One region of the Arachidicoccus ginsenosidimutans genome, then DNA from elsewhere that is predicted to be linked to it. Evidence: riboswitches for the same ligand, from Rfam matches in the RefSeq annotation. Region 1 holds a riboswitch; the other holds the start of a gene.
The links. A riboswitch is a leader RNA that binds a small molecule or an ion and turns the genes downstream of it on or off. The one in region 1 is predicted to bind S-adenosylmethionine.
Positions count from the first base shown of each region.

Region 2: it holds a riboswitch for S-adenosylmethionine, as region 1 does, so the genes downstream of both, A9P82_RS05425 (hypothetical protein) here and A9P82_RS14280 (homoserine O-acetyltransferase family protein) in region 1, are expected to answer to the same signal.

Region 1 is NZ_CP015971.1:3,291,593-3,307,446, reverse strand. It holds gene A9P82_RS14350 (sensor histidine kinase) at 1-196, shown strand, start outside; gene A9P82_RS14345 (LytR/AlgR family response regulator transcription factor) at 208-951, shown strand; gene A9P82_RS14340 (OmpA family protein) at 1,095-2,444, shown strand; gene A9P82_RS14335 (hypothetical protein) at 2,495-3,073, shown strand; gene A9P82_RS14330 (hypothetical protein) at 3,084-4,286, shown strand; gene A9P82_RS14325 (hypothetical protein) at 4,327-4,974, opposite strand; gene rpoN (RNA polymerase factor sigma-54) at 4,980-6,470, opposite strand; gene A9P82_RS14315 (DinB family protein) at 6,639-7,151, opposite strand; gene gldC (gliding motility protein GldC) at 7,255-7,602, shown strand; gene A9P82_RS14305 (GatB/YqeY domain-containing protein) at 7,787-8,239, shown strand; gene A9P82_RS14300 (CvpA family protein) at 8,239-8,772, shown strand; gene A9P82_RS14295 (alpha/beta fold hydrolase) at 8,866-9,627, shown strand; gene A9P82_RS14290 (CBS domain-containing protein) at 9,634-10,296, shown strand; gene A9P82_RS14285 (OmpA family protein) at 10,444-11,136, shown strand; SAM riboswitch class I at 11,247-11,352, shown strand; gene A9P82_RS14280 (homoserine O-acetyltransferase family protein) at 11,510-12,547, shown strand; gene A9P82_RS14275 (pepsin/retropepsin-like aspartic protease family protein) at 12,652-13,848, shown strand; gene A9P82_RS14270 (homoserine dehydrogenase) at 13,866-15,119, shown strand; gene A9P82_RS14265 (RrF2 family transcriptional regulator) at 15,178-15,585, opposite strand; gene ahcY (adenosylhomocysteinase) at 15,701-15,854, opposite strand, start outside.
Region 2 is NZ_CP015971.1:1,202,228-1,218,081, reverse strand. It holds gene A9P82_RS05440 (vWA domain-containing protein) at 1-1,041, opposite strand, end outside; gene A9P82_RS05435 (hypothetical protein) at 1,097-2,185, opposite strand; gene A9P82_RS05430 (thioredoxin domain-containing protein) at 2,361-3,035, opposite strand; gene A9P82_RS05425 (hypothetical protein) at 3,195-3,458, opposite strand; SAM-I-IV-variant riboswitch at 3,533-3,637, opposite strand; gene carA (glutamine-hydrolyzing carbamoyl-phosphate synthase small subunit) at 3,793-4,890, shown strand; gene A9P82_RS05415 (HD domain-containing protein) at 5,252-5,917, shown strand; gene aroQ (type II 3-dehydroquinate dehydratase) at 6,147-6,566, shown strand; gene A9P82_RS15375 (hypothetical protein) at 6,569-6,736, shown strand; gene A9P82_RS05405 (competence/damage-inducible protein A) at 6,787-8,031, opposite strand; gene A9P82_RS05400 (PspC domain-containing protein) at 8,141-10,294, opposite strand; gene A9P82_RS05395 (PadR family transcriptional regulator) at 10,405-10,737, opposite strand; gene A9P82_RS05385 (low molecular weight protein-tyrosine-phosphatase) at 11,189-11,668, shown strand; gene hisS (histidine--tRNA ligase) at 11,665-13,038, shown strand; gene A9P82_RS05375 (hypothetical protein) at 13,082-13,645, shown strand; gene A9P82_RS05370 (HvfC/BufC N-terminal domain-containing protein) at 13,721-14,479, opposite strand; gene A9P82_RS05365 (HvfB family MNIO-type RiPP peptide maturase) at 14,463-15,299, opposite strand; gene A9P82_RS05360 (hypothetical protein) at 15,375-15,671, opposite strand; gene A9P82_RS05355 (YccF domain-containing protein) at 15,775-15,854, opposite strand, start outside.

The DNA of each region.
Region 1 (15,854 bases):
AGACAATGGCGTAGGTAGAAAAACAACCGCCGCCAGTAATGTATTTAAAAATAAAACATCTTACGGAACACAAATGAGCAACGACCGTATTCGTTTTTTTAACAAAGAAGAAGAGGCTTCCGTTTCCGTAACAGATTTGGAGAAAGACGGTAAACCTGTCGGCACACGCGTAGAAGTATTGTTGAAAGTTGATTAAAAATAAAAACTATGCTTACCGCTACTATTATTGATAATGAGGAAATGGGACGCATCGCACTTCGTCAAAAACTCAACAACTATTGTCCCGGAATAAAAATTCTGGGCGAAGCCGCCGACGGCGCCGAAGGATTGCATCTTATCGAAAATCAATCGCCCGACATAGTGTTCCTCGATATTGAAATGCCCCGTATGGGCGGCTTTGAAATGCTCAACCAGCTGCCGGAGCATCACTTTCATCTCATTTTCGTTACTGCTTACGACCAATATGCCATCAGAGCCATACGCTTTGCTGCTTTCGACTATTTGCTAAAACCGGTAGATATTGACGAACTAAAGCAAGTGGTTGAGCGGGCACAACAGGCAACACCTTTACACAACAATGCCCGAAAGCTGGAAGTTTTACAAGAGAATGTAAAAACAAGTTCACACCTTGGGAAAATCGCCATTCCTGTTTTAGAAGGATTGCTGTTTCTGAACACAGAAGAAATTGTTCATCTCGAGGCAGCCGGCAATTATACAGTCATCCATCTTACCGATAATTCGCGGCAGGTAGCCACGCACACACTAAAAGATTTTGAAGAACTCCTGCCTTCCAATCTGTTTTTCCGTACACACCACTCCCATATCATCAACTTAAAATATATTAAAAGATATATCAAAGGCGATGGGGGACAAATAGAACTTACCGATGACCGGTTCATTACTGTATCAAGAAGAAAAAAAGAAGAATTTCTTAAAAGATTCAGGCAATAGCCGACCTTATATTTGCTCAGCCATTCGCCATTTATCTCACGTTTTCCGCCACTTATGTGTTCGCTTCCGCCAGCAGCTAAATGTCATATACAGACATTCGGGCGTGCAAGTATTTTTGTCGTACATGACAAAAATATTGACGTATGAAAACGATGAATATCCTGAAATACTTATTGGCAATTGCTATACTTATTATTACTTCTTCAGTTACCCGGGCACAACTGCTTAAAAAATTAAAAAAAGTGGTCAAGGATGCTGCCGAGCAAACCGTACAAGATAAAACTGCCGAGAAAACGCAGGAAACAACGAGTAAGGCAATGGACGGCGTATTTGCCATGCCGGGTAAAATAAAAATTCACAATAAAAAAGATAAACGCCATCTCTCCGGCAGCGGCGATAACAATGCGGACAATACAACGGCGTATTCCGTTTCTGCAAGCGAATCTTCTTTCGCCGCTTTATCCAAATACGATTTTGTGCCGGGCGAAAAAATTGTGGCTATGGAAGATTTTTCGCAGGATGCTGTGGGCGATTTCCCCGCCAAATGGAACACCAATGCTTCGGGCGAAATCATGCAGGTAGAAGGCAGCGACGACCATTGGCTGGCGCTGACCACCAAGGGTGCCTCTACACCGGAATTCGTTGCGGATATTCCTGAAAATGCCACCATTGAATTTGACCTTGCCGTAACGCCGAAATATAGTTATTACTCATCGCCTTTATTTATATCAATCATAAACAATAAAAGTAAAAATGATTTTGCCAACTGGTCATATCCGGCAGCAGCACGAAAAACATCGGGCGTACTATTTTCCTTACATCCGCAAGATGCAGGAAATGTAAGTTTGGGCAGGTCTGCCATTCAGACATTTGAAAACAAAGAAAAAGTAATGGGAAATGAGAAGAAAAATCTTGAATGTTTCAGCAAAGAACAAAATGTAGTACACGTGGCACTTTGGCGGCAAAAGCAAAGGTTAAGGGTGTATGTAGATGAAACAAAACTTTGGGACCTGCCGCGTGCTTTTGCCGAAAATATTAATTATAACTCACTCGTCTTTGGACACAATGGAAGCGAAAAAGGAGAATTTTATCTCATCAGCAATATCCGCTTGGCGATAGGCGAACCCGACACAAGAAACAAACTGATTACCGAAGGAAAGTTTACCACCACAGGTATTCATTTTGCCACAGGCTCGGCAGAAATTATGACGGAATCTTATGGCGTACTGAAAGAAATAGCCAATGTATTGAAAGAAAATTCATCCGTTAATATTCAAATAATCGGGCACACGGATAATGTGGGAAATGCCGCAGCTAATCAGCAATTATCAGAACAAAGGGCTGCTTCGGTAAAAACATATCTGAATGCACAATTCGGGATAGATAATGCCCGTATGACTACAAGCGGCAAAGGCGATACACAACCTGTTGCAGATAATAACACTACTGAAGGCAGGGCGCAAAACCGCAGAGTAGAATTTATAAAAATGTAAAACAATAAAAAATACAATGGTTCATTTTAAAAACAATATAAAATAAACAAATGAAAAAGCATTTCTTCCTCGCAATAGTTTCCCTGACATTTTTGCCGCTGTTGGGCAACGCCCAGGTAATACTTCATCCGGCAAAACCGCTTACCAAAAAACCCGTTACCGCAACGCCGCTCAATACGAATACCGCGCATCCGCTAACGTTTATAAAAAATAATATAGACCAGGGAAAAGCCTGCTACAATATGTATGTATCGGTGTGCTTTGTAGAAAAACACGAGGCCAAATACAAACCCGGCCCCATACTGGCTTATGCGCTCAGCGGAGTAAAATCGGAAAGCAATTATATAAAAAGTGATTTTGGATTAGTTCGTTCGGATAAACATTTTTCCCAGGCATATAAAAACACCTGTGAAGTAATTTTAAGACCTACTTCCACAGGCGGCTTCGACCCCAACAACGTAAAGCTCACCTGGCGGTTTCCCGACATCGGACTTAAAACCTTTATGCTGGAAAATGTGCACGTGCAGGTAAGCGCTTATGGCGTTACCATTTCAGGCGATGCCACAGTGGACGGACAAAAATTCCTGGCAGTGAGCATCGCCATTGGAGAAACAAGTTGCCTCATCTAAATGTAAAATAATGAAGATACTAATTTGCCTTTCTCATCTTATTTTTCTTGCCGGTAATACTATATGTTTCGGGCAAACCGAAAACCCGTTTCAGTTAGACCAGGCTTTTGTTTTTGATAAAAAAATAGAGTTTGTATCTAAAGTCAACGGCAGGGAAATCCCGGGAAATCTGCTCTTCAACGAAAAAGACGGTTATCTTCTTTTAAAAGGCGATATGATTGCTGCCGCCGGGAATATAAAGCCCGATTACGTCATTTCTTTTCCCAAATACAAAGAAGAATTTGTATATCTCACGGATAATAAAACCGGGAAAAAATATTCGTACAAAATGAATACCGACAATTCAAAATACCAAGCGGAAAGTCACAACAAAGATTTTTACGAATACTTTAAAGAAAATATGGAAAAATCGGGAACAAAGGAAAATATCGGCGACGAGGACTACAAAAAATCATCCGACCGGTACAAAGACAAAAATTCCGATTTTGAAATTTTTGTAAGTGATAATACTAATGCGTCCATACCGGAAAATTCATACCTAAATAACTGGTCGGGTTTGGGATATATCAATCTTAGCGGCAAAACTTATGTCATTACCAAAGTGAAAAAAGAATCCGAGGAATTGGATGTAGAATTAAAAAAAGAAAAAGACGAAAATTTTCGTCTTAACGGTGCAAATTATAAAACGGCGCAAACAACAATTAATGAAAAATATCTTGACAAGTATGAAGAAGAAAAAAACAAAAAATATGCGACCGACCGCGAAAAGCTCAACCAAATAGAAGACCCGCAGGAAAGAGCCTTACAGAAAAAAATATTTGATAAAGAAAATGAAATGATGGAATCAAGTAAAGATGTGATTTCCAATATTGCCCAACAGCAGGGAAAGAGCAAAGACTTCTATAAAGACATCAATAATATTTCCAGTCCTAAATTTATGATTCAAAGTATGAAAGCCAAAATAGAATTGGAAGCATATAAAACACAGCAAAAATTACAAAAAGAAATGAGCAAAGGCGATAAAGCCGATGCAAAAAAAGTAGCGGAACTAAATAAGAAACTCGCAGACATTAAAGCCAATCAAGAAAAAATAAACAGTTTTGCTCAGAAGGAAAAAACCATAGAAACCGACTATCAAAACGACAGCAAAAAGAAATATGAGGAAAACAATAAACTGATGAAAGAAATCATTAAAACAATGTCAGGAAAATAAAAATATCATTTTCCAACAGCAATTTTCAGGCAGATAAAATTTACGTCATCAACCAATAAGCAATCAATTGACAACCGACTCCCACGACAATTCCACTATTGATTTCAAACATCGAATGTTCACTCAAACTCATTCGCGCCGTGCAGATAATTCCTGCAATTAAAGTTGCAATTGCAATATCTAATCCGTAAGTTGTCTGATATAGAATACAAGTCAAAATAAGCGCCGTAACTGCACCGGCCGCGCCCATTGCGTGCATACTTATTTTCACAAAATTGTTCCAGATTAATGCGGGAACAGTTGCTAAAAAAATACCGAAGTAGAAGAATTTCAACGCACTTGCCTGGTCGGTAAAATTGCGGCTGAGATACCACATCCACCAATAATAAATCATCGTGGCAACGTAAGGAATAATGCGTTCCTTTTGATAACGAAGATGAATACTTTTTATAAAATACAGTTTCCATAAAAGAAAAACCGTGAACGCCGGAAAGAACGCTGTAGTCATAAATAAACCTACGATTCTCAAATTCAGTTCATGTCCGTATAAGCCGACAAATTCATAAGGAAACCTTTTGTACATCCACAAAAAAATGTATGTGGGAATGAATAAAGGATGAAAAATATAAGAAATGATTTTCGCCGAAACCCTGATGTACTGAGGCTGCCGCGCTGCTACGTTTTCCATAAGCGTTATAATTGTTTCCTTAACCGCGCCACAGGCACGTTCAATTGTTCACGATATTTTGCCACAGTTCTTCGTGCAATGTTGTAACCTTTTTCCTGCAAAATTTCCGTTAAGCGTTCATCGCTCAAAGGTTTTGTTTTATCTTCTGCTTCAATTACGTCCGTCAGAATTTTCTTCACTTCGCGGGTGCTTACTTCTTCGCCGCTGTCTGTACTTAACGATTCACTGAAGAAAAATTTTAAACGATAAGTGCCGAATTCCGTTTGCACAAATTTGCTGTTTGCCACACGGCTTACCGTAGAAATATCCAGTTCTATTTTTTCTGCAATGTCTTTCAGAATCATCGGCTTTAAAGTAGTTTCATCGCCGGTCAAAAAGAATTCTTCCTGATAAGTCATAATAGCGTGCATCGTGCTGTACAAAGTATGCTGCCTTTGTTTTATCATGTCGATAAACCATTTTGCAGAGTCTATTTTTTGCTTGATGAACAATACTGCTTCTTTCTGCCGCTTATCTTTTTTACTGCCTCTATCGTATTCTTTCAGCATATCGCGATATCCTTCGCTGATGCGCAAATCGGGTGCATTTTTAGAGTTGAGCGACAACTCCAAAATCCCGTTTTGGTTGGTAATAAAAAAGTCGGGGATAATGTAGCTCGCAGCTTTGTTCACTTCTTCCAAAGCGCCGCCGGGCTTTGGATTCAGGCGAATGATAACTTGTATTGCCTCTTTCAGTTGTTCTTCTGAAATGGATAATGAACGCTGAATTTTCTCGTAATGTTTTTTGATAAATTCATCGAAATATTTTTTCAAAATCACAATCGCATTCTGCACATTTTCATTCGATGCTTCCAAAGGTCGCTGCAATTGCAGCAACAAACATTCGCGCAAATCTCTTGCACAAATGCCCGCCGGATCAAACTGCTGCACTTGCTGAATCAACGATTCCACTTCTTCTTCTGAAGTTTCAATATTTTGACGGAAAGCCAAATCATTCACAATGGAAGTGATTTCGCGGCGCAAATATCCATCATCATCAATACTGCCGATAATCTGCTCCGCAATGGTGTATTGTCTTTCATCGAGCGACAACATACCAAGTTGGTTTACCAGATTTTCATGCAAACTTGTTTCTACTTTGAAAGGCAATGTTTGCCGTTCTTCCTGCTCGCCATAACCGTCGTCGCGCAATTTATAATCGGCAATTTCATCGTCGCCTTCACTTACATATTCCGAAATATCAATATTATCGTATTGTTCTTCACTGCCGTCAAGTTCAAAGTCTTCGTCGTCGGAAGAGTCAAATTCATCTACCGGATTTTCACTATCGCTATGCAAGTCTTCTTTAAACTCTTCCAATGCAGGATTTTCTTCCAGTTCTTCCTTAATTCGTTCTTCCAGATTTGCAGTCGGTATCTGCAACAATTTCATCAACTGAATTTGCTGCGGCGATAATTTCTGTAATAATTTTTGTTGAAGCCCCTGACTTAAAGCCATATTTTCAATATCCTTTTCTAAAAAATTGTGTCAAAAATACAACGAAAATAGTCGTTTGAAAATAAAGATAGAATATGATGTAAAAATTAACAAGGATGATAAAAAATAGCCAAAGATACACAGATAATGATTTTTCATCCGGGAATCTGCGGCACTTCTCACTCAATTTTAAAGACTATATTTTTCTTTTAAAATATGCTGATGATGAATAAAATGTCCGTAAATGTTGAAAGCAAAAGCTTTTGCACTCACTTTGTAATCCGCAACATTTCCCACGCGCAACAATTGTTCTTCGCTTAACGAACGAAGCAAAATATTTGTTGCGTAGCGCACGGCTTTAAATTCTTCTTTCACATCATCAAAAGAACGACGAAGCACATTGGAATTTTGCGCATAAATATTTTGGTCAAATCCTGTCAGTGTCTGCATTTCGCCGCGCGACATGGCAAGAATTCGGTAAGCAAAAACACGTTCCGTATCGCTGATGTGTTGCACCGCTTCTTTGACTGTCCATTTATTTTCCGCGTAAGCAAAATTAGCTTTATCGTTCGGCAAGGCATCAACATAATTTAATTGTTCATCGTTGTACTTGCTGATGACTTCTGCAATGCTTTCGCCTTCTACCAAAGAAATATATCTTTCAAAATAAGGCGGATATTCGTTTTGTTGAGGACGCGGCATAATGACATTGTTTTAGCAAATAAAAGTGAAATTTTTTATTGAAACGATGAAGAATCAATGAATTCTTTTTTTAAAATTATCTTTGCACATTCAAAAAATAATTATGGCAAAATCATCTATTCATATAGATATTGAATTAGACAAAGACAAAGTTCCCGAAAATATTTCGTGGAGCGCAACCGACGGAAGCGAAGACGCGCAAAAAGCTAAAGCAATGCTCGTGGCATTCTGGGATGGCGCAGATAAAAGCGCATTGCGCATCGACCTGTGGACAAAAGAAATGATGGTGGATGAAATGGCAGATTTTTTTTACCAGATTTTTTCTACAATGGGCGATACGTTTAAACGCGCAACCAACCAGCAAGTGTTGGTGGACGATATTAAAAATTTCGCCAAGGATTTTTACCAGAAATTCAGAGAAATTCAGATGAAAGAAAATAAATTAGGCTAACCATGATTTGAGTGGATTTAAGAGATTTTAGGAAAAAGTTTGAAACACAAAGAACACAACGACACAAAAGGACACAAAGTTTTTGTACGATTTTGGTAAATTAAAATAGCGAAAAACAATTAAGCAATATATCAATTAAACAATTCGTATAGTTCGATTTAATTCGTGTAATAAAAATAAAAAAATGAGCTTAGAACAAGAAATCATGACGCGCATGAAAGATGCGATGAAATCAAAAGACGAAGATACTTTGCGCGGCTTGCGCGCTATCAAGGCAGAAATTATTAAAGCGAAAACCGAACCCGGTGCAGGCGGAGAAGTTTCTGCCGAAGGCGAATTAAAACTATTACAACGCTTAGTAAAACAACGCAAAGATTCTCTGGAAATTTTTGAAAAGCAAAACCGCGAAGACCTTGCGCAAAAAGAACGCGCTGAGATTGCCGTGATAGAACAGTTTCTCCCCAAACAATTGAGTGAAGAAGAAATTCGCGCTGCGGTGCAAAGTATTATTGCGCAGGTTGGTGCAACTTCGCCTGCGGACATGGGCAAAGTAATGGGCGCAGCTACCAAAGAATTTGCGGGCAAAGCCGATGGCAAAATTGTAGCCGGCATCGTGAAAGAACTTTTAAGCAAGTAATGATAGACATTATCACAATTATTCTGCTGGCGCTGGCAATATTTAAAGGTTACAGGCAAGGCGTTATACTTGCCGTATTTTCTTTTCTTGCCATCATCGTCGGCTTGGCTGCGGCAATGAAATTGTCTGTCATAGTCGCAGGTTATTTAAACGCCAACGGCATTCAAGGAAAATGGCTCTCGTTCATTTCGTTTTTATTGGTATTGGTCATTGCAGTATTATTGGTCAGACTCGCAGCGCGGCTCATTCAGCGATTGCTGGAAACTGTTTTAATGGGCTGGGCAAACAGGCTCGCAGGAATCGCGTTGTATGCATTCCTTTATTTAACCATATTCAGCGTAGTGCTGTTTTATGTTGAAAAAATTGAATTGATAAAACCCGAAACGCTAAACAAATCGCTCAGTTATCCGTTTATAAAGAACTTAGGTCCTTGGCTGATTGATAATTTCGGGAAGATAATTCCCTGGTTCAAAAATATGTTTACCGACCTTGGGAATTTCTTCGGAAACTTGGCAACCGGTATTTCCAAATAGTACGAAATATAAGTTTTATTTTTATAGATAAGTTTTCAATTTATCAATTGAATAGCGTTTATTTGTAAAGCAGAAACAGCAGTTAGATAAAATATGAGTTACGAAATAAAACAGTTAGATAAATTTCACTATATAGATGAAGGCGAAGGCGAAACATTAGTGTTGTTTCACGGATTGTTTGGAGCGCTTAGCAACTTCGCCGATTTAATAGAGTATTTTAGGAAAACGCATCGGGTAGTTGTACCGATATTGCCATTGCTCGATTTGGATTTATTAAATACAACGGTTGGCGGTTTGCAGAAATACGTGAACAAATTTTTCGAAAAATTAGATTTGAAAAATATTCATCTGCTAGGCAATTCACTTGGCGGACACGTAGCTTTGGTACAGATATTAAAGCATCCCGAAAGAATTAAAACCCTGATTCTCACAGGTAGTTCGGGACTTTTTGAAAGTGCAATGGGCGATACTTATCCCAAGCGCGGCGACAGAGCCTATATCCGTAAAAAAACCGAAGATACTTTTTATGACCCCAGGATTGCAACCGAAGAATTGGTGGACGAAGTATTTGAAATCACGAACAACAGGTTGAAAGTTATTAAAATTATCGCGCTTGCAAAAAGCGCCATCCGCCACAACCTCGGCGAAGAACTGAAAGAAATTAAACAACCCACGTTGTTGATTTGGGGAAAAAACGATATTGTAACGCCGCCGTTTGTCGCAGAAGAATTTCATAAATTGATTCCTAATTCGGAACTTTACTTTATCGACAAATGCGGACACGCACCCATGATGGAAGTTCCCGGCGAGTTCAATGTGATACTTGGCGAATTTTTGGAAAAACACAAACAATAATTTATTATGCTTTGCAAAGAAATTACAACGTCAAACTTTCCTTTGCTTCATCCCGAAGACAAGGTAAGCGACGTTTTGCAGCAAAGCCATCATACAGGTATTTTATATTTTCCCGTTGCAAATGATGAAGAGCTTATCGGTGTTTTACCGTTGAACGAAATCACTGAAATGCCCGTAAACACAAGCATTGCGGAGTTGCAGCATATATTCATCAAAATATCCGTTCCTGAAAACGAACATTTTATTTCTGCACTTAAAATCCTGGAACTTACGGACAGCAATATTTTGCCGGTTATTGACAACGAGCACAAATATCTCGGCGTTATCACACAAACATCTTTGCTGGATGCGCTTGCAATTCTCCTTGATGTTGAAAATAATAACGGCGGACTGATTGTATTGGAAATGTCGAAAATAGAATATTCATTTTCTGAAATTTCACGCATTGTAGAATCGACTGATGCGAACATTTTACAACTCAATTCTTATTTTGATGTAAAAACAGAACTGTTCATTGTAACCATTCGTGTCAGCCGCAATAATGTTTCCGAAATAGTGAATGCCCTTCAACGGCACGATTATCATATTGCATATTTCGTGGGCGAAGAATTATACGAAAATGAAATAAAACGCAATTATGATGCGTTAATGAATTACTTAAACATATAACCGTTATTTCGATTGAAAATGGCATAATAATTGGCTCATATATTTTTAAACTGAAAAATCATACATGAAATGTTTTGCCGAAAATTTTAATCAAAAAATAGCTTGCATTCTATGTAGTAAAACAAAAAACAATAAATACAAATACACATGAAAAACCTAAAATTATCTTTTGTCGCCATCCTTTCCGGAGCAGTTATGTTATCATCCTGCAGCGTTTATAACAATGCTACGCGCGCAGAACGCGGCACAGCCATTGGCGCGGGCGGCGGCGCTGTTGCAGGCGGCGTTATCGGAAAAATATCGGGCAATACAGCACTTGGTGCAATCATCGGCGCGGCAGTAGGCGGCGGCGCTGGTTATATTATCGGCAAAAAAATGGATAAACAAGCCGAAGACATCAAAACAGAAGTTCCTAATGCAAAAGTTGAACGCGTGGAAGAAGGAATTGTGGTAGAATTTTCGAGTAAAGTATTATTTGGTTTTGATTCGTACAGCCTTACGGATGCTTCTAAAAACACACTGAACGATTTGATTACGGTATTGAATAAATATCCGCAAACCAATCTCGAAGTCCAGGGGCATACTGACAGTACAGGAACGGAAGCATACAACATGGATTTGTCAGTTAAACGTGCAACATCAGTTGCCAATTATTTAAAGCAAAGCGGCATCGATGCTTCACGCCTGACTGTAAAAGGCTATGGCGAAGCCGACCCGAAATATGACAACGGGACACAGGATGGTCGTGAACAAAACAGAAGAGTTGAATTCCTGATTACAGCCAATCAGCAAATGAAAGACGATGCTGCACAAGAGGCAAAACAGCAGGGGCAGCAGTAAAACTCTCTCATATTATTTTAAAATGTCCAACAGGTTTGTTGGGCATTTTTATTAAATCAAAATTCATAATTCTAAAATAAGTATTACCTTTGCGCACAGTTCTTTAAAAATTCTTATCAAGAAAGGCAGAGGGAATGGTCCGATGAAGCCTTGGCAACCTCACGAAAGTGAAAGGTGCCACATCCAACCGAATAAAATTGTTCGGGCAGATAAGTCAGTGTAATTGCATAAATTATTTTCAAAAATAGTATAGCCTGCGCTGATTTATTCGGTGCAGGCTTTTTTATTGCAATTATGTAACTCCCTCGCTCTGTCTAATTTTTGGAAAATTTTTAAACGATACAACAACTAACAAAATAAAACAAACGGACAGGTGCATCAGGCAATTTACAATCACAATGAAGAATTTGTGCTGGAAAGCGGCGAAAAAATTCCCGCTTTCCGGTTGCAATATACCACTTACGGAAAATTAAATTCCGCTAAAACCAACGTGGTGTGGACGTTTCACGCGCTCACTGCAAACAGTGAAGCGGCAGATTGGTGGAGCGGAATCATCGGCGAAGGAAAGGTTTTCGACCCGGAAAAATATTATATCATTTGCGCCAATATTCCCGGCAGCGCGTATGGAAGTTTGTCGCCGCTGGACATTAATCCAAAGACAAATGAAAAATATTATCACGATTTTCCGGTGTTCTCGATGCGCGACGTAGTGCGTACATTTCAGCATCTAAGAAATTATCTTGGCATAGAAAAAATTGCCGTTGGCATCGGCGGTTCGCTTGGCGGAATGCAGTTGCTCGAATGGGCGATTGAGCAACCCGATGTTTTTGAAAAAATTATTCCGATTAGCACAAGTGCAAAAACTTCGCCGTGGGCGGCGGCGTTAAATGCTTCGCAACGCATGAGCATCGAAGCAGACTGTACATGGAAAGAGAAAAAAGATGATGCGGGCATCAGTGGTTTGAAAGTGGCACGCTCTATTGCACTGCTTTCTTATCGAGATTACAACGCCTACAACGCAACGCAGCAGGGCTTTTCGGAGCAAACGAAAGATTTGTCTATTGATAAAAAAATTACCCGCGCGGAGACGTATCAAAAATACCAGGGCGAAAAACTGGCGAAGCGTTTCAATGCATTCAGCTATTATTTTATCACAAGAACAATGGACACGCACGATGTGGGACGCGGCAGAATTTCTGTTGAAAACGCTTTGGGTAAAATCGCAGCAAACACGCTTGTGATGGGCATTTCAACGGATATTTTGTTTCCGCCGGAAGAACAAGAATTGATTGCAAAACATATTCCGGATGCAGAAGTGCGCATAATCAATTCGTTGTATGGACACGATGGTTTTTTATTAGAGTTTGATACGATTGAAAAAATTATAAGAGATTTTATCTTTAGAAAATAATTTTATTGATGAAATATTTTTGCCTTTTATTTTTCCTATTTATAAGCATTCATTCTTTTTCACAAAAAAGTAATGACAGTGCGGTTTTTAACAAAATTTACCGTTTGATTGGTAAGGAAGATTATTTTAAAGCAAGAGATATTTATCTTACCAATAAAAATGATTTATCAAAGTTTCATCGGGCAGTTATAGAAGCTAATCTTGATTATAGTTTTAATAAGCCAAAGTCGTCGAATGAGAAGGTTGGAATTGTAATGAAATATTATAATGATTTCAATCAGTTGGCAGATTCTATTCAGACGCTTCTCTACTATATTAAAATGGACAATTATGTTCGCTTATATCAATATTCAGATGCAGAAAATGTTGCAGAAGAAATAGAGAAAAACTATGCCGGTTTTATAGCAAAAGATTCTGCAAAAGCTGTTTCCCTGAAAGATAAGTTGAGTATGTTTCATGTATTGAGCAATACGCCAAAACAGGAAATTACTATTAAAAACAATGATTCTATTCAGCTGATAAAAGATGCAGTAGGACTGAAAAATTTAAAGATTACGCAAGGCATTAATTCCGATTATTTTGTTTTTGACACGGGCGCGGGCTTTTCCACTGTTCCTGAAACAACGGCGAAAAAATATAAGATGCACATCTTAGAAAGCTTAATGAATGTGGGCACGGCAACGGGAAAATCAATCAAAGCACACATTGCCGTTTGCGACGAATTGAACATCGAAAACATTGAAGTCAAAAATGCAATTTTTCTTGTAGTTGCCGATTCGGCTTTAGCTTTTCCTCAAATTAATTATCGCATACAAGGCATCATTGGATTTCCCATAATTGAAGCGTTGAAGGAAATTCAAATCATGAATGATGATAAACTTATTATTCCTAAGCGACAAACGACATGGAATGCTCCATCAAATTTAGCCTTAAGCAATCTTTCATTAAGAATTTCAATCAACGATTCTGCATATATTTTTGATACAGGGGCTTCATCAACCTGGTTAAGTAAAAAATATTATGATGCCAATAAAACAACCATCGACGCACATTACAAGCAAGAAACATTCATGCAAGGCGGCGCGGGCAATATAGATACATCCAAAGGATATTTGATTGATTTTGTTACTACAATCAATAATAAAAAAATTACTGTTCCAAATGTGAATGTTTTAATCAGGGAAACAACTTCCGACGATGATGACAATAATACATACGGAAGAATCGGTCAGGACTTCATTCATCAGTTTAATAAAACGACTATCAATTTCGACAAGATGTTTATAAAATTCGACAATTAATTTTTAAATAAAAAATAATGAGTACTAAAGAATTAGTTATAGGAATGTTCGGCTTCGGCGTTGTGGGCGAAGGTTTGTATAAAATTTTGCAGCAAACGCCATCGCTCAATGCGCGGATAAAAAAAGCCTGCATCAAGCATCCGGGAAAAAAGCGCAACGCGCCGGAAGAACTGTTTACGACGGATAGATATGAGTTGTTGAACGATGAAGAAATCAACGTAATTGTTGAAGTGATTGACGATTCGGTGGCGGCTTATGAAATTGTAACAACTGCTTTGAAAAATGGCAAAGCCGTTGTGAGCGCCAGCAAAAAAATGATTGCAGAAAATCTTGCATCACTGCTCGCTTTACAGAAAGAAACCGGACTGCCTTTTCTTTGCGAAGCCGCAGCCTGCGCGTCTATTCCCGTGATTCGCAACCTGGAAGAATATTACGATAATGATTTACTTCATTCCATTCGTGCGATTGTAAATGGCTCGACAAATTTCATCTTAACGAAAATGTTTGATGATAAGCTCGACTTTCAGGATGCGCTGTTATTGGCGCAGCAACTTGGTTATGCAGAGAGTGACCCGACGCTCGATGTGGAAGGTTTTGATGCCGTAAACAAATGGGTAATTTTATTAAATCACGCTTACGGCATTGTTACCACTATCGATAATATTTTGTTTTCCGGTATTCAGAATATCCAGTTGAGCGATGCGAAAATTGCACAGGAAAAAGGCTGGAACATAAAATTGGTGGCGCACGCCAAAACTTTATTAAACGGAAAAATATCGGCGTATGTGTTGCCGCAGTTTGTAAAAAATGACGGCTTATTATCTTTCGTGAAAAATGAATTTAACGGCGTTGTTATCGAAAGCGGTTTCGCCGACCGGCAATTTTTTTACGGCAAAGGCGCCGGAAGTTTGGCAACAGGTTCGGCTGTAATGAGCGATATATCGGCATTGCGCTACGGTTATAAATATGAATACAAAAAACTGTATCATCACAAACCGAAAGAACTGACGGAAGATTTTTATGTGCGCGTGTACATTAGTTTTGATGAAGTTAATAAAATACGCAGGGAAGAATTTGAATGGATTGAAGAATGGCACGCGGGATTGGAACGCAGCTATTTAATCGGTGTAATTCATTTTTCAAAACTAAGGGAAGACGATTGGTGGAAAGCGCCGGGCGTTTCTTTGATTCTTACGGTAGATGGTATTATCGAAGAAATTGATTCCCGTAATGCAAAAAAGCGAAGTCTTGAACTGGCGGGAATTGTGTAAAGAAATGCCACAGATACGCAGATGTTGAAATTATGTATCTGTGGCAATAACATATAGCTTATAAGTTCAAATCTGCCACAGTCTGATGTTCCAGAATGGCAAGGTTTGCATCGCGTACGCGAATCAGTACATTGCGCAAGCCGCATTCTTTTTCGTCGCAGTTGTCGCATTTTTTATAAAAGTGCAGACTCACACAAGGCAACAAAGAAATCGGTCCGTCAATCAGGCGCATCACGTCAGCAAGTACTATCTGGCTTGCATCTTTTGCCAAAAAATAACCGCCGCCTTTTCCTTTCTTGCTATCGAGAATACCATCCTTTTTCATTTCGAGAAGAATATTTTCCAGAAACTTCAAAGGTATTTTTTTCTTGCGCGCTATTTCTGCAATTAATATTGGTCCGTTGTCTTTTTGCTGAGACAAGTACATTAAAGCCTTGAAAGCGTATTGTGTTTTTTTGGATAACATTTCTGTTTCTCTGATTGTTTTATTTTGAACTACAAATTTACTTTTTTTCCTAAAATAAATATGCACACAAAACCTGTGTGCATATTTTTAAAAAATTAATTAACAAACTAAAGTATTAGTAACGATAATGTTCCGGCTTGAAAGGTCCTTCTTTGGGAAGTCCGAGATAATCTGCCTGCGCATCGGTCAAAGTATCTAATTCTACACCGATTTTTGCCAAGTGCAAACGCGCAACTTTTTCGTCAAGATGCTTTGGAAGCACATACACT
Region 2 (15,854 bases), 1.4 Mb from region 1:
GAGATTGTCGAGCGTAGCGAAGTAAGCTTTACCATTGTTCATCTCGGTAAATTCGGTTACAAAGGCTTGCAGATACGGGTCGGAAGCAATCATAAAAGTGGTAATGTCAATCTTCAGCTTTTTGCACTGTGCTGCAAGACTGATGCAGCGGTTGGTAATTTTCCCGTCTAACCCGAACGCATTTTTATAGTATCGTCCATTGATTTTAAGACAAGTAGGTTTACCATCGGTAATCATAAAAATTTTCTTATTGGCATTTTTACGGCGGCGGAGAATATCCATTGCCAATTCAAGTCCGGCAACAGTATTAGTATGATACGGACCGACTTGGAGGTAAGGCAAATCGTTTATATCAACCGTCCACGCATCGTTGCCGAAAACAACAATATCGAGTGTGTCTTTCGGATATTTTGTAGTGATTAATTCGCTCAACGCCATTGCTACTTTTTTCGCTGGCGTAATGCGGTCTTCGCCATACAAAATCATAGAATGAGAAATGTCAATCATCAACACAGTTGATGTTTGCGCCTTGAAACTCGTTTCGCGAATTTGCAAATCATCTTCATGCAACGAGAGAGATTCTGCACCATGTCTTATTTGCGCAGAGCGAATGCTTTCGGTAAAATCTATTTGTTCCAGTTTGTCGCCGAACTGATAATTGCGTATGTCGGAATTTATTTCATCGCCGCTGCCCGTTTTCTTTGTGCTATGTTCGCCCTGTTTTGATTTTTTCAGCTTGTTGAAAACCTCTTCGAGGCTGCGTTGTCGAATGCTTTGCTTGCTCTTCGCTGTCAATGACATTTCGCCGGACAATTCATTTTCTTTCAAATAGCCCTTGTCTTTCAGGTCTTGAATAAAATCGCCCATGCCGTAATTATCGTTGGTAAGATTGAAGTACTTATCCAACTGATTCATCCATTCCAATGTTTCCTGCACGTCGCCGTTGGTATTGGGTAGTAGTTGCATAAAAATATCAAGCAACTGTTCAAACTTGCTTTTACTTTCGTCGGAAATAAATTGGGAAAATTCAAAACCTATCATTTCTAAAAATTGTTGTATAAAGGTACGATAATTTTGATGCGAATGTTGTTAAGATTTATTCGCCGTTGCCTTTGGCAAGTTTATCGTCGCTGTCCAATGGCTGGCTGTATATAAATAACTTTCCGTTGCTGGTTGCCACTTCATTTTCGCGAATGCTTTGTCCCATATCTGCCGGGTCGTTTCCGCCGCCGAGCAGCCATTTCCCCTTTGTATGCTTGATTTGAATACCCGCGATGGAAGCGATGTTCAACCCGAAATCGGTACAGTTGTTTTTACTGAGATGATAGCGTTTCTTTGCATATTTTTTTGTAAGGTCGAGAATCAAATCGAATTGTTTTTTATCGATAAATTTTCCTACGGCTTCGTCCCAATCGTGCCGGGCATCGTTTTTAAAATAAGACGGTGTGTTTGGGAAAAACGGAGATGCTTCAAGAGGCAGCGATTTTTTAGGGTAAAACCCGAAAGTGCGTTGCACGCTGCTTCCGTCTGCGTTGAATTTTATCAATGTAATAAAAGTATGACCAACATTGCCCGGCAGCTTTATTTTTCTTCGCTTGCCGCGCACGGGCTGTTTTACATGCACAATCACGCCATAAGCGCTTGCGGTCTTATGGTCGAGAAACGGATTGACGATGCTTGAATCTTCTATCGGCTTTGAGCTTTCGCCTCTTTGTTTTATTTTATTGACCAGAACTGTATCGCCGAAAATAGCAATGGCTTCGCCGGATGATGTTTGTAAAATATTTTCTCTCGCTTGTTTCAGTGAAGCATAAAATTCATCTTGCTCTTTGGTTGCACTGTCTGCGTTGAACGATTTTCTTGCTTTCTTTTTTGTAGAAAAATAAAAACATTTTAAAGCCAAAGGATACATTTTCATTTTGGCAAAACCCACAGCCAGCCTGTAATACAGGTTGGATTTACGAACCGGTCTTGATTGGATTCCGTTTAGTGAGTCAAGGGTTTTTTGTACGTCGAGCAATACCGGCGATTGTATTTCAGGTTGGATTTTTGCGATACTTCTGGCGCTGTCGGCAACAACGATTGTATCGTTTTTATACAATGGTTGCGCCGATATTGCAAAGGGTATAAACAGTAAAATTAATTGTATATATATTCTTCGGGTAAAAATAAAATTCATGCTCATGCTGCAAATCGATAAAAGTTTATTGTACACGAACGATAAAGATACAAAACAGAGATTACTTATACAAGTAATCCCTGCTTCTTCGATTTAAAAACGGACTGATTTAAGGAATAATTTTAACCACACAGATACATAGAATTAGAACCACGTTCCTATACGGTTTTATAGTTTAGTATTAAACTTTTTCCAACTGTTTCAGCCTTTGTGCATTTTGATAAACATTCGTCAGCAATTGTCGCACAAAATGTTGCCCGTCGAAATGGTCATACTTGTACGAACGGAAATTATAGTCAATGTAATGATATACAATTTTCCCATCGGGATTGATTACATAATAAGCAGGCAACGAAATATCGCCTTCGATGCCTGAAAGCCAGTCACTTATTTGATTTTCTGAATTATACAAACCGAAGAGTTCTGCGATTTTATTTTCTGTATCGGAAAAAATATGCAGCGAATTTGGTTGATGTAATCCTGCGCTCAACGAACGGATTGTTGCGTTTGTAATGATGGTTAGTTTGCCGCCCATAACATTGATATCGGCTTGCAGGCTTTCCAGAAACAGCCTTTGAATATCTGCATCATTATGAAATATCGGGCGAAATACAAGTACCACCGGCTTTTCGTTATTTAATATTTCATGCGAAGTTGTAAGCTCGTTGAAAACAAATTTTGTTTTATTTTTATTTTTCGGATACAAAACCTTTTCCAGCGGATGATGAAAATAAGGAACGCTGTTGCCCGATTTCAACGGTGTGTAACCGTAATAATTACTGATAGGTTCGCTGCCGTCATCGGTTTTATCGAAAGACCTTACATAATTATTTATTTTAACGGATGTTATTGCCATAATATTTTTGTTTTTTAAAATTGAAGGAATATGATTTGCTTTTCCAAATAACGCTTGCCGCTTAACATCGTGCTTTGGAATTTTGATAAAATAGTATTTACATAGGTTAGATATTAGTCTATAAAAATAATAGACTTTGTGATAAAAATTTTTTGAAACCTAATTCGCATAAACCAAACGGTTATTTTCCAGGCGAACTTTTTGCTGTACACGCAAGCCGTATTTGTTTAATACAATGCTGCAATCAAAATCTCTGTTGAGAAATTCGTTTTTCAACGCAGATAAATAAACACGGCGAATGGTATTTCCGCTTAAACATCGCACCTGCTTGTTGAAGCATTCGACCAACCTGTCGTTGGGCAAAGTTTTGAATTGGGACTGAAACTTTTGCTCTTGTTCCTTTAATAATAATTCTACGTACATCGCAATAAAATTTTAAATGGTTAAAAATAGTATTGCATCAATAAAAACTAAGAAACGTTAAAAAGTCGCGGCTGACTTTTGAACTTTTTTGGTTTTTGAAACCCTCATCGTTTTACCACCGTGGCTTTTCGCGCTCGGTTGGCGTTACAGATTGAATGAGTAACTTCTTGATGCCGGAACAAAAATAGGAACAAATTTTATTTTGCCAAAAAAATATTCTACTTTTTTTATAGACTAATGAAATATTTTATTTCAGGCAATAAATTGAATAACAATTTAAGAGAAAAATTCCCCAAAAATCTGTTCCTTTGCGCAACGAAATTTTTACGAAAAAATGTCCAATTCAATCCCCGCAGTTTTATTGTTAGCCGACGGCAATGTTTTTCACGGAAAAGCATTCGGAAAAATAGGAACCGCCGCAGGCGAAATTTGTTTCAATACCGGAATGACCGGCTATCAAGAAGTATTTACCGACCCAAGTTATTACGGTCAAATATTGATTATGAACAATGTTCACATCGGTAATTACGGAACAAAGAAAACAGATGTGGAAAGCGACACCGTAAAAATCAAAGGCTTAATTGGTCGCAATCTCGAAGATAAATATTCGCGCTACCAAGCCGATGATTCTTTGGGCGACTATTTAATCAAGAACAATATTGTTTCCATTGCAGGTATTGATACGCGCGCGTTGGTTGCGCATATTCGCCATCAAGGTGCGATGAACTGTATCATCTCTTCTGAAATTACAGATATTGAAAAGCTGAAAGAAGAACTCGCAAAAGTTCCGAACATGGAAGGTTTGGATTTGGCAAACGAAGTAAGCACAAATAAAGAATACGAACTTGGTAATCCTGATTCCGATATAAAAGTTGCTGTGCTTGATTTCGGTATTAAGAAAAATATTTTGGACAATCTGGTTGCACGCGGTGCGCACGTGCGCGTACATCCTGCGAAAACGCCGGTTGCGCGTTTGAAAGAATTTTCGCCCAACGGATATTTTTTATCTAACGGTCCCGGCGACCCGTCGTCAATGGATTATGCGATTGCAACCGTGAAAGATATTTTGAAAGAAGATAAGCCTGTGTTTGGCATTTGTCTTGGACATCAGTTGCTGGCTTTGGCAAATAATATTCCTACTTTTAAAATGCACCACGGGCATCGCGGACTGAATCATCCCGTTAAGAATTTAATCTCCGGAAAAAGTGAAATAAGTACGCAGAATCATGGTTTTGCGGTAGATGCGGAAAAAATAAACGCAGCAGAAAATCTCGAAGTAACGCACGTAAATCTAAACGATGACAGCATCGAAGGTTTCCGCATGAAAAATAAGCCGGCGTTCAGCGTACAGTATCATCCTGAGGCAACGCCCGGTCCGCACGATAGTCGTTATTTATTTGATGATTTTATAGAACTGATAAAAAAGAATTAATTCAAAAACTAATAATTATTTGTTTGTTTTAATGGTGTATTAGAAAAGTTATATATTTGCGTTAGCAAACTTTTATTTGACTTTTTTGAAAGTTCAAAAATTTTAGAACGTCAATAGATGAGTTTAGCAACCGCCCAAGTGAGGAGTTGCGGCTTTTACAAAATACAGATTGAGCGTTTGGGCTTGTTTACTAATTGTAATGTGAAGTTTGTGCAGAAGCATGAACTTTTTTTGTGTATGAATATAAAGAATGGTTGCGAAAAGAGCAATGCTTAAAACAACCAACCGCTTTCATAGCGGCTCTTTAAACAACCAAAACGCGCCCCGAAACCGGGGCGTTTTTTTATTTTAATTTTGAATAATGAACAAGAATATTTCAATTGTAGAAACTACGAAATTTTTCGTACAACGAACTTTGCAAAACGCCGAAGGTGGACACGACTGGCAACATATTAACCGCGTATATAAAAATGCTATGAAGATTGCAGAGCAGGAAATCTGTAACAAAGAGATTGTGGCGCTTGCTGCTTTGCTGCATGATATTGCCGACAGTAAATTTCACAACGGCGATGAAGAAATAGGTGCGAAGACAGCCGAAAAGTTTCTGAAAGAAAACAATGTGAATGAAGATATAGTTAATGCCGTCGTCCAAATTATCAAAAATGTCTCCTTCAAAGGGGGAAAAGAAAAACGCAGTTATTCAACTGTTGAGTTAGATATTGTGCAGGATGCGGACAGGCTCGATGCGCTTGGAGCGATTGGTATTGCACGCGCGTTCAATTATGGCGGATTCAAAAACCGGGAAATTTTTAATCCTGATATTCCGCCCGATTTGAATATGGATAAGGAAGCTTACAAAAAAAGTACGGCGCCTACGATTAATCATTTTTATGAAAAACTCTTATTGCTGAAAGATTTGATGAATACCGAAACAGGAAAGCAACTTGCCGAAGAAAGACACGAATTTATGAAATTGTATCTCCGACATTTTTTTGAAGAAGTAGGAGAGAAGGCGTTTGAAATATAGAAACTTAAATCATATAAAAATAAACCACATAGTAACATGGTCTTTGCATAGAAGAATGGAGCGACAAAAGTTGCACGATAGATTTTCATCGAAGAGGAAAATACTATGACATTCATCTCTACACAGAAACGCAATATTAAAATCTCATAGATAATCGATTCTATGTTTCTATGTGGTTTTAAAAATGGTATGGCTTTATTTTTTTACTTTTGACCTGAAAAATTCATTTATGCAAATCGCTATCATCAACGGACCGAACTTGAATTTATTAGGAACTCGCGAACCTGAAATCTACGGCTCGCTTACGTTTGAACAATATTATGAAAAACTGAAAAAGAAATATCCACAGATTGAATTTCATTATTTTCAATCAAACGTTGAAGGCGAACTGATTAATGAAATTCAGCGTGTAGGTTTTTCTTTTGACGGCATTATTTTAAATCCCGGCGGTTATACACATACGTCTGTTGCGCTGGGCGACTGCATTGCATCGGTAAAAACGCTTGTGATTGAAGTACATATCTCCAACGTTCATGCACGAGAAGAATTTCGTAAAATATCGCACGTTTCGGCAAAAGCAAAAGGTACAATAGCCGGACTTGGATTAAAAGGTTATGAGCTTGCCGTGAATTATTTTTCGGAAAAATAATTGTGGAAGAAAAGCATTTGGTATTGTACCAATATTTCAGACTCTTTTTAGGTTGGACGCGTTATTCGCTCAATCTCTGTAATCGTTCAAAAGATAAACAACCGGAAACGATTTTGTTGAAGAACATGGTTAAAAGAAAAACGGCAACTACAAGGCTGTTTTTTGCATAAAATAAATTTATGATACAACAATAATGCTAGTGACGGCGATAAATACTGAATCAGTTTCCCTCATCCATAAATTGTTTCAACAACGTGAATACTGCAATTGTTGTTGCTTCGTTGTTGCGCTCGCGCGTGTAGGACAAATTTAGTTTTTGTGTTTTGATTATTTGGTTGTTTGCAACGGCAATCCAAACAGTGCCAACAGGTGTTTCGTCTGTTCCGCCGCCGGGACCGAAAATGCCTGTTGTGGCAAGCGCGTAATCGGTGTTCATTTTTTCACGTACATTCCAAACCATTTCTTTTACGGTTTGTTCGCTCACGGCTGTAAACTCGTCGAGCGTCGATTTTTGCACGCCCAATACATTTGCTTTCACGTCATTAGTATAACTCACGATGCTTCCGTAAAAATACTGCGACGCACCTGCCACCGACGTGAACAAATGCGCGAGATAGCCGCCCGTGCAGCTTTCAGCCGTTGAGATGGTTCTATTTTTTTGTAATAATAATTTCCCAATTGCTGCGGAAACAGAAATGTCTTCATTGGCAACCATTACGTCGGGAAGTAAATTTTGCAGTTCACTAAATTTTTCGTCTATGAGCGAATTGTTTGAAGAAATATGTTCCGTCAAACGTAAGCGCACCATGCGCGTTGCAGGCAAATAGGCGAGTTTGATGTTTTGCGGAAGATTTGCTTCAAAGTCTTTTATTCTTTCTGCCAAAAAAGATTCGCCGATGCCAACGGTTATTAATGTTCTGTGTTCGACAGGCGATAGTTTAAAATGAGATTTTATTTCGGGTAAAACGGAGCGCTCGAACATCGCTTTCATTTCGTGCGGCACGCCGGGCAGACTGAAAAATAATTTACCGTTTTTCTCAAACAACATTCCGGGGGCAGTGCCTCTGTCGTTGAGTAAAACTTTGCATACGTCCGGAACAAGTGCCTGATTGTAATTTACTTCCAACAACGGACGATTGTATTGCTTGAAAATGGCTTCCACATTTCGCAAAGCGTCTTCATTCAATACGAGTTTTCCGTTGAAATATTTGTTGAGAATATCTTTTGTAAGGTCGTCTTTTGTAGGTCCGAGTCCGCCTGTGAGAATGATAATGTCGGACGATTTTTCTGCATCCTGCAAGCCTTTCAGTATTTGTGTTTCATCATCGCCAACACTTGTCTTTTGTTCGAGCCAAACACCGGTTTTGTTGAGTTCCTGCGCCAGCCATGCGCTGTTGGTATCTATGACTTGTCCTATCAGTAATTCGTCTCCAATGGTAATTATGGAAGCGCTTATATGCTTCATTTAAAATAATTTTTGATGCAAATTAATTCAATAATTGTTTCCGTTTGCACAAAGAAAGAAGCGCCGCAAAATTTGCAACGCTTCCTCATCTTCCATTAAACAACAATTATCAAATCATTTTCAAAAATGCTTTACCTACAAGCACTGCAGGCATTTCAAAATTGGCGCTAATCGTATTTATTTTCTCACTGTCTTTTTTCAATTGCTGAATCTGTTCTTGCAATTTGTGTTTCTTTTCTTCATTTTGTTGTCTCAGGCGTTCTTTCTGCTCGTTTAATTTTTGTTGCTGTTCCTGCAATTTTTGTTCGGACAAAGTGTTTTCATCGTTATCATTGTCGTCATCGTCTGTATCGACGTGTGTGCGTTTCAAGCCGTCTTTTGTCATTACATATTCTTCGTCAAACTGCATATTTTTTCTATGAGAATAACTTAAATAGCTATCATCATTATTATCATAAAAATCTTGAAATCCTAAATCAATTTCATTGGCATAACCATCGTTTTGATGCACAATTATTTTCTTTCCCAAAGGCACGGCAACCGTAATTACCACAAACTGATTGCGAAATTTATCCGTCGTATTCAACGTGAAATAACTCGGAATATTTAATACGGAATCTTGTTGCGCAATGCCGGAATAATTAATTCTTTCTGCTAACAAATTCGCATTGGCAACAGAACTTCCGTTGGATAATTTTGTGATATCCACTGCGAAAGAATCGTTGAGCGACGGCACAAAATGCAGGCTTGTATTATTAAGTAAAACCGAGTCTTTAATGGATGATACGAAATCATCAAAAATCGTATGCCTGTGATAATATGTTCTTGTGGTTTGAACGCTGTAAGAGCTGCGCCCAAACATCCAATTTCTGCTGAATCGATACGGGCGATTTTCACGGATATAATTAATCTCCAACTTCTGAACCATAGGATTGGTAAGAGTTACAGCCTGTTCAACAGGATTATTTACTTCGCGTACATCGTCCCAAACCGAACCAATTAATCCGATTAAAGAAATTAATCCGGCGAGCCAAAGTCCTACAAAAGTCATGCGCAAATAACGATTGCTTTTTGTATGAGTAATCGAACGGATTATCCAGATAATAATACCGACAATCGGCAGCCACACAACTAAAATAAACGCAATAATCGCCAGTGTATTTTGCCATGTACCGCCAATGATATAGCCTTTCAACGGGTACAAACCAAACATTGCAATGCCTATGGCAAATAAGCCGCAAATAACGCCGATTAAAATACAACCTAAAATAAAGTAGGCGAAAACTTTGAGCAGCGTAACAATAATGTTGCCCAACGTCGAGCGTTCGCGCACGGGAATTAGTTCAGGAGCAGATGAAGTTTTCATATTATTGACTTTTTTTTTACCGTCGCTCAAATCTTCCTGCACAGTATCTTTAATATTGTTTAAATCCACATTTTTCCCTTTCATGGAAAGCTTGTCAGATGCCGTAACTGCGGCGGGAACAACTGCCCAAAGAATAATATATAGCGTGATGAAAAATCCGTTCATACCCGGAAAGAAAAAATTGCCATGATGAATAATTCCGAATGCAATGCTCAACGGAAACGAGCAAAACGCGCCAATCAGGAAAATGACTTTCGGAATCCAAAGGCTGATGCTGAAATAATTGGCAATGCCGGAGCAAACGCCGCCAATGGTTTTGTGCGACAAATCCCTATAAAATCTTTTGTGTGTTGAACCGATGACCTGCGTTGCAGAACTTGGAACGGCAATCCACAAAATGATATAAGGAATAAGTCCTACACCGTAAATTATCAATAAAATAAGTGCAATTAAACGCACAACCGTTGGGTCGATGTTGAAATAATTGGCAATGCCTGCACACACACCGCCGATTTTTTTGTTGGTTTCGTCGCGGAAAAACTGTTTTTGTCCGCTTGTATTTGTTTGCTGAAATGCTTGCTGCGAGCGTGTTTCAGAAGACTGCTGTTGTGAAGAAGACGCTGTTGCCGTTTCTTCATCTTCCAAATCTTCCGGACGACCAATGCTGTGAATAATGGCTTCCAAATCGCTTTCGCTCACGCATGGATTTCCTTTTTTAATCACTTCAGCAAACAGTTCGGAAATACGGTTTTCAATGTCGTTGATGATTTCGTCGCTGCCTTCTTCGTTGGCAAAATGTCTGCGCAGGCTTTCGATGTAAGACTTCAGCTCTTCGTAGGCTTCTTCTTCAATCATCACTACGCGCCCCTGAAAGTTTATGTTTATTACTTTTTTCATTCGTAACTTTTTTAATTGTTTTTTAATGGTCGAATGGAACCTCGCTATTAGTTTTTATTTTATTAGAAATGCAATGCTCGGTTTCATTTTAAAAAAATTTATAATGGCATTTATGAATTTTGATTTGTTACCAGATTCACTGCATCTGCAAGTTCTTTCCATGTTTTTTCCAGTTCTTGCAAAAAGGAAAGTCCTTCGTCCGTCAGGCTGAAATATTTTCTTGGTGGTCCCGACACGCTTTCTACCCAACGGTAGGTTAATAAACTTGCATTTTTCAGTCTGGTTAATAAAGGGTACAATGTTCCTTCCAGCACGTTCAAATTCGCGGCTTTCATTTTTTCCGCAATATCGCTCGGATATGCTTCCGCCTGTTTGATGATGGATAAAATGCAAAACTCCAAAATCCCTTTCCGCATCTGGCTCTGTGTATTTTGAATATCCATGATTTTGTCTTTTGTAACGCAAAGATATGTACATTTTTAAATACTATGCAATACATAGTACTAAAATATTTTTATGAAAATAATTAATATTCTTATAATTAATTGAAAATCAATTTATAGTAAATATTTTTTTCGTAAAAAAATTTTTTGGGTAAAATGATGGGCGGAAATTTTTTGTGGATGAATGGCGGGAAAATGATTGTAATAATGGATAATGATTGCCGCCATGCCGAACTCGTTTCGGCATCCCATAGATGCTGAAATAAATTCAGCATGACGCGCTGAGGTGTTCCTATATTCAAAGCATTATCAAAATTGAAACTCCAATTCATAAATCGCAAATCATAAACTCAAGACATTATCTTTGCGCCGATGAAATCGAGCAATCAATTTTTTAACATCAATATGGCGGTATTCCATTCGACCATTAAAAAACAATAAAAAATTCTGAATGAAAGTTTTAATGGTTTGTCTCGGCAACATTTGTCGCAGTCCTTTGGCGGAAGGCATTTTACAACACAAAGCCGACGAGCAAAATTTAGGTTGGGAAATCGACAGTGCAGGTACAGGAAGCTGGCACACAGGCGAAGCGCCGCACAGGCTTTCGCAAAAAATTGCGAGGAATCACGGCATCGACATTTCGCATTTGCGCGCGCGGCAATTCAGGAAAGAAGATATGCTGAACTTCGATAAAGTTTATGTAATGGACAATGAAAATTACAACGATGTACGAAGAATGAGCGGAAATTTGTTTGATGAAAACAAAGTGGATTTAATACTGAATGTATTGCATCCAAACCGCAACGAAGAAGTTCCCGACCCCTGGTACGTCAATACCGACGCGGCTTTTGAAGAAGTGTTCCAAATGTTGGATGAAGCGGGCGAAGCTATTATAAAAAATAATCAATCTACAATATTCGATAACCAATGAGCAAAGTTTCTCTTCCACAAGGCACACGCGATTTCAGCGCGGACGTTGTTCGCAAGCGACAGTATATTTTCAATACAATAAAAAATGTTTTTGAACTGTACGGTTTTCAACCTTTGGAAACACCGGCGATGGAAAACATCGAAACCCTGATGGGAAAATATGGCGACGAAGGCGATAAACTCATTTTTAAAATTCTGAATAACGGGTTGGATAATCCTGCAAAAGCAGAAAAAACAAAGCTGGGTTTTGAAGATATTTTGCAGGGCAAAACCAATAAAAATATTACCGAACGCGCCTTGCGTTACGACCTTACCATTCCTTTCGCGCGCTATGTTGCCATGAATCACGGGCAGCTCACATTTCCATTTAAGCGTTATCAAATTCAGCCTGTGTGGCGTGCGGACAGACCGCAGCGCGGGCGTTACAGGGAATTTTATCAGTGCGATGCAGATGTTGTCGGCAGTAAATCTTTGCTGAACGAAGTGGAACTGACCAACATTTATGCGACCGTTTTTAATCAACTGAAAATTGATGTTGAAATAAAAATCAACAGCCGGAAAATTCTTTCTGCACTCGCAGAAATTTGTGGCGGCGCAGATAAAATGCTCGATATTACGATTGCCATTGACAAGCTCGATAAAATAGGTTTGGAAAAAGTGAAAGAAGAATTGTCGCAAAGAGGTTTGAATGAAAGTCAGATTGCGACAATTGAACAATATTTAAACATCGCCGGAAGTAATGACGAAAAAATTAGTTTGATAAAGGATTTATTCGGCAATAACGAAGCGGGCAAAAAAGGCATTGAAGAAATTGAGTATGTTTTAAGCAATTTCACGGCTCACGATTCACGGCTTGCGGTTGATTTTACTTTGGCGCGCGGCTTGAATTATTACACGGGAATTATTTTTGAAATCAAAGCAAAAGACGTACAAATGGGCAGCATCGGCGGCGGCGGTCGTTACGATGATTTGACAAGTTTGTTCGGCGTTCCCAATATTGCTGGCGTGGGCATTAGCTTTGGCGTGGACAGGATTTACGATGTGATGGAAGAACTGAATTTGTTTCCGCAGGAAGTCCAGACGGGTACACAGGTTTTATTTTTCAATCTTGGAAATGAGGAAGCAAAAGTTGCTTATCAATTAATGCAAACATTGCGCAGCAAAGGTATTCGCAGCGAATTGTTTCATGAAAATTCAAAGCTCGACAAGCAATTCAAATACGCCGAAAAGAAAAACATTCCTTTCATCATTATTATAGGCAGCAAAGAAATGGAAGAAAAAAATTGTACCATCAAAAATCTGCAAACAGGCGTGCAACAGGCATTTCCTTTGCAAAGTGCTAATGATTTGGTAGCTTTGATACAAGCATAATTTTTTGGATTGATAATTGCTTAATTGTCGAAAACGATTTTTAATGAAAAATTTATTTTACATAGCATTTGTCTCCGGCATGGTATTTATCTCATGCGGAAGAAGAACTGTTCCCCAGCAAACAACAACACAACCTGTACATCCAAAGGTTGCGCCGGATAGAATCCAGAAGCCGCAATATGTTAAGAAAGCTGTTATCCTGGATTCAAACACGTTTCATAATACACAGAAAAATATTCAGGATTCTTATAATAATAAAGCTGACAGCGTTGCCGTAAATGCAGCCGTTCCGGTTGCAAACAGCGTAGCTGCTACGGCAACTGTTGTTATTGACAGTCATGGAATGTTGCAGATAGATTCTGCAAATTTGCCACCGGATGTTTCACATAATTTGGATTCGCTAAATCAGGCTACACGTGCGTTTACGCCGAATCAGGTAAAGAATCTGGCATATCGTTTTAAAGAAATTCCGCCGAGAGTTTTGCTCGTTCCAGATACGCTTGCAAAGAAAGGCGTGAAAGGTTATTACTACAAATACGATAATAAGTTTTGGTATTGGAAGAAAGACGACGGTTATTTTTATTTGGATGAAAATTATTATCAATAATCTTTCGTGAGGTGTGAAACGTCAGTCCTGAGTATGGGTCTTTGTGCAACTTCGTGTATTTTCTCTGTGGTAAAACTATCTTACCAGAAAACCCAAAATCAATTTTGTTTCCAAAGCATTTTGGACAAACTGCAAAAGCATTGCATCAATTTCATTATTTCTTTCAAAATTCATTTCCTTGCAAATGCTTGCTGCGACTGCGTTTGCAGACATTGGTTCTTCTAACAACAATTCAAGAACTCTTAATAATGCAGGCGACAAAGAAGTGAAAATCACTTCGCCGCTTTCCGGCTCACGATGCAGGGAAAGAAAATAATTTCTTTTATCATCTTCGGAAATTTCTTTCGCATTTTTCAAATGAACCGGATAATGAAAATGTTGTAAATGAACTTCAGGATTTATAACCAATAAATCATTTTCTATGTTCCCGTCAATTGAATAATCAACAGCTTTATCTTCCATCATAAACATTTCCACTTCGAGCCATTCAAACCATAATAGCTCTAAAATGAAAGGATATTTTTTTATCAGAAAATGATTTTCCCCTGCCGATAAATATTCATAAAACTCTTTCGGCATAGACCAAACCTGCGGAGAAATGCAGGCATGATTGGCAAAAAATTCTTTGGTAATATTTGTCCATTCATCTTTTGTTAATAACTCGAAAGTCAATGGATACGCGGTTTGCAGCATATCGTCCACAACATTAAACACCAAACGACGATACTGTGAAACATTCTTTTCATTTACATTTTCCAATATTTCGTATTCGCCCGTACGGCAATAACTTGCCAGCTTAGATTGCTGTTCAAATGTATTAGTGAGCGATTGCATGAGAAGATTTCTTTTTCAAAGAAGATTTGATAATGTCGCGCAGATTATCCATTTCGGTTTGCAGTTCTTCCATTTCAGGAATATTAAAATCGCGTTCCAGCAGCACGGGAACTTCACGATTTAACTTCTTCATTGTATAACTAAATAAATCGTACACAGGATCTATAATCGCTTCGCCGTGTGTATCGATAATCAAATCGTCGGAGACTTTTGTATGTCCCGCCATGTGGATATAATGCACTTTATCCAAAGGCAATTTATCAATAAATTCTTTCGCGTTGTAATGATGATTAAAGCTGTTGACATACACATTGTTCACGTCCAAAAGCAGCTCGCAGTCTGCATTTGCAACGATGGCGTTGATAAATTCCACCTCGTTCATTTCGGGCGCAAGCGGCGTATAATAGCTTACAATTTCAATTGTTAATTTCCTTTCCAACAAGTCCTGCACAGTTTTGATTCTTTCCGAAACATGATTGACTGCATCTTCGGTAAAAGGTATCGGCAGCAAATCATACAAGTGCGCATTGTCGCATTTTGAATAACTCAAATGCTCGGAATACACCTGCGCATTGGTTTCTTTCAAAAATGATTTTATTCTTTTTAAAAATTCAAAATCCAGTTCATCGGGACTGCCGATGGATAGAGACAATCCATGCGTAAACAAGGGAAATTTTTCCAATGCTTTGTGTAACTGCTTCTTCCAATAACCGCCGATGTTCATCCAGTTTTCGGGTGCAACCTCAATAAAATCGGGCTTTAGCGCGTTATCGTCAATCAGTTCTTCCGCAAAATCTTTTCTTAATCCTATGCCGACCATATAGTTGAAAATTAAAAATGGATAGTTGAAAGTTGTTTAAAAATTTGCACTTTCAACTATCCATTTAATAAAAGATTACATTTTTCCACCACAACCGCCTTCGCCGCACTTGCCGTCTTTGCCGCATTTGTGGTCTTTACCTTTTTTCGCTTTCTTTTCTTTCTTGGTAGATGTAGTATCGGACTTGTCTTTTTTGCCGCATTTCAGTTCAAAATTTTTATCGGAGTTTTCATTGTTAGACAAATTTGCGCGTACATTTTCGCCGTTGCCTAAATTGCTGAAACCGAATGCTGATGCGGGATTCACGCTTGCACCTATTAGCAAAGCGCTTACCGCCAAAGTAGAAGCCAGTATTGTTTTTTTGTTCTGCATTATTTTAAAATTTTTGAATGGATAAAAATTAATCCCAATAAAGTTGAGAATTTTTATTGAATGATGAAATATATTTTCCGTTAAGATTTATAAAAGAAGATAATTACCCGAAACCTTTACCGAACGGCGTAAAGCAAAGGCTCATCAGTTTAAAATGTTGTCTGCCGAAAGGAATGCCGATAA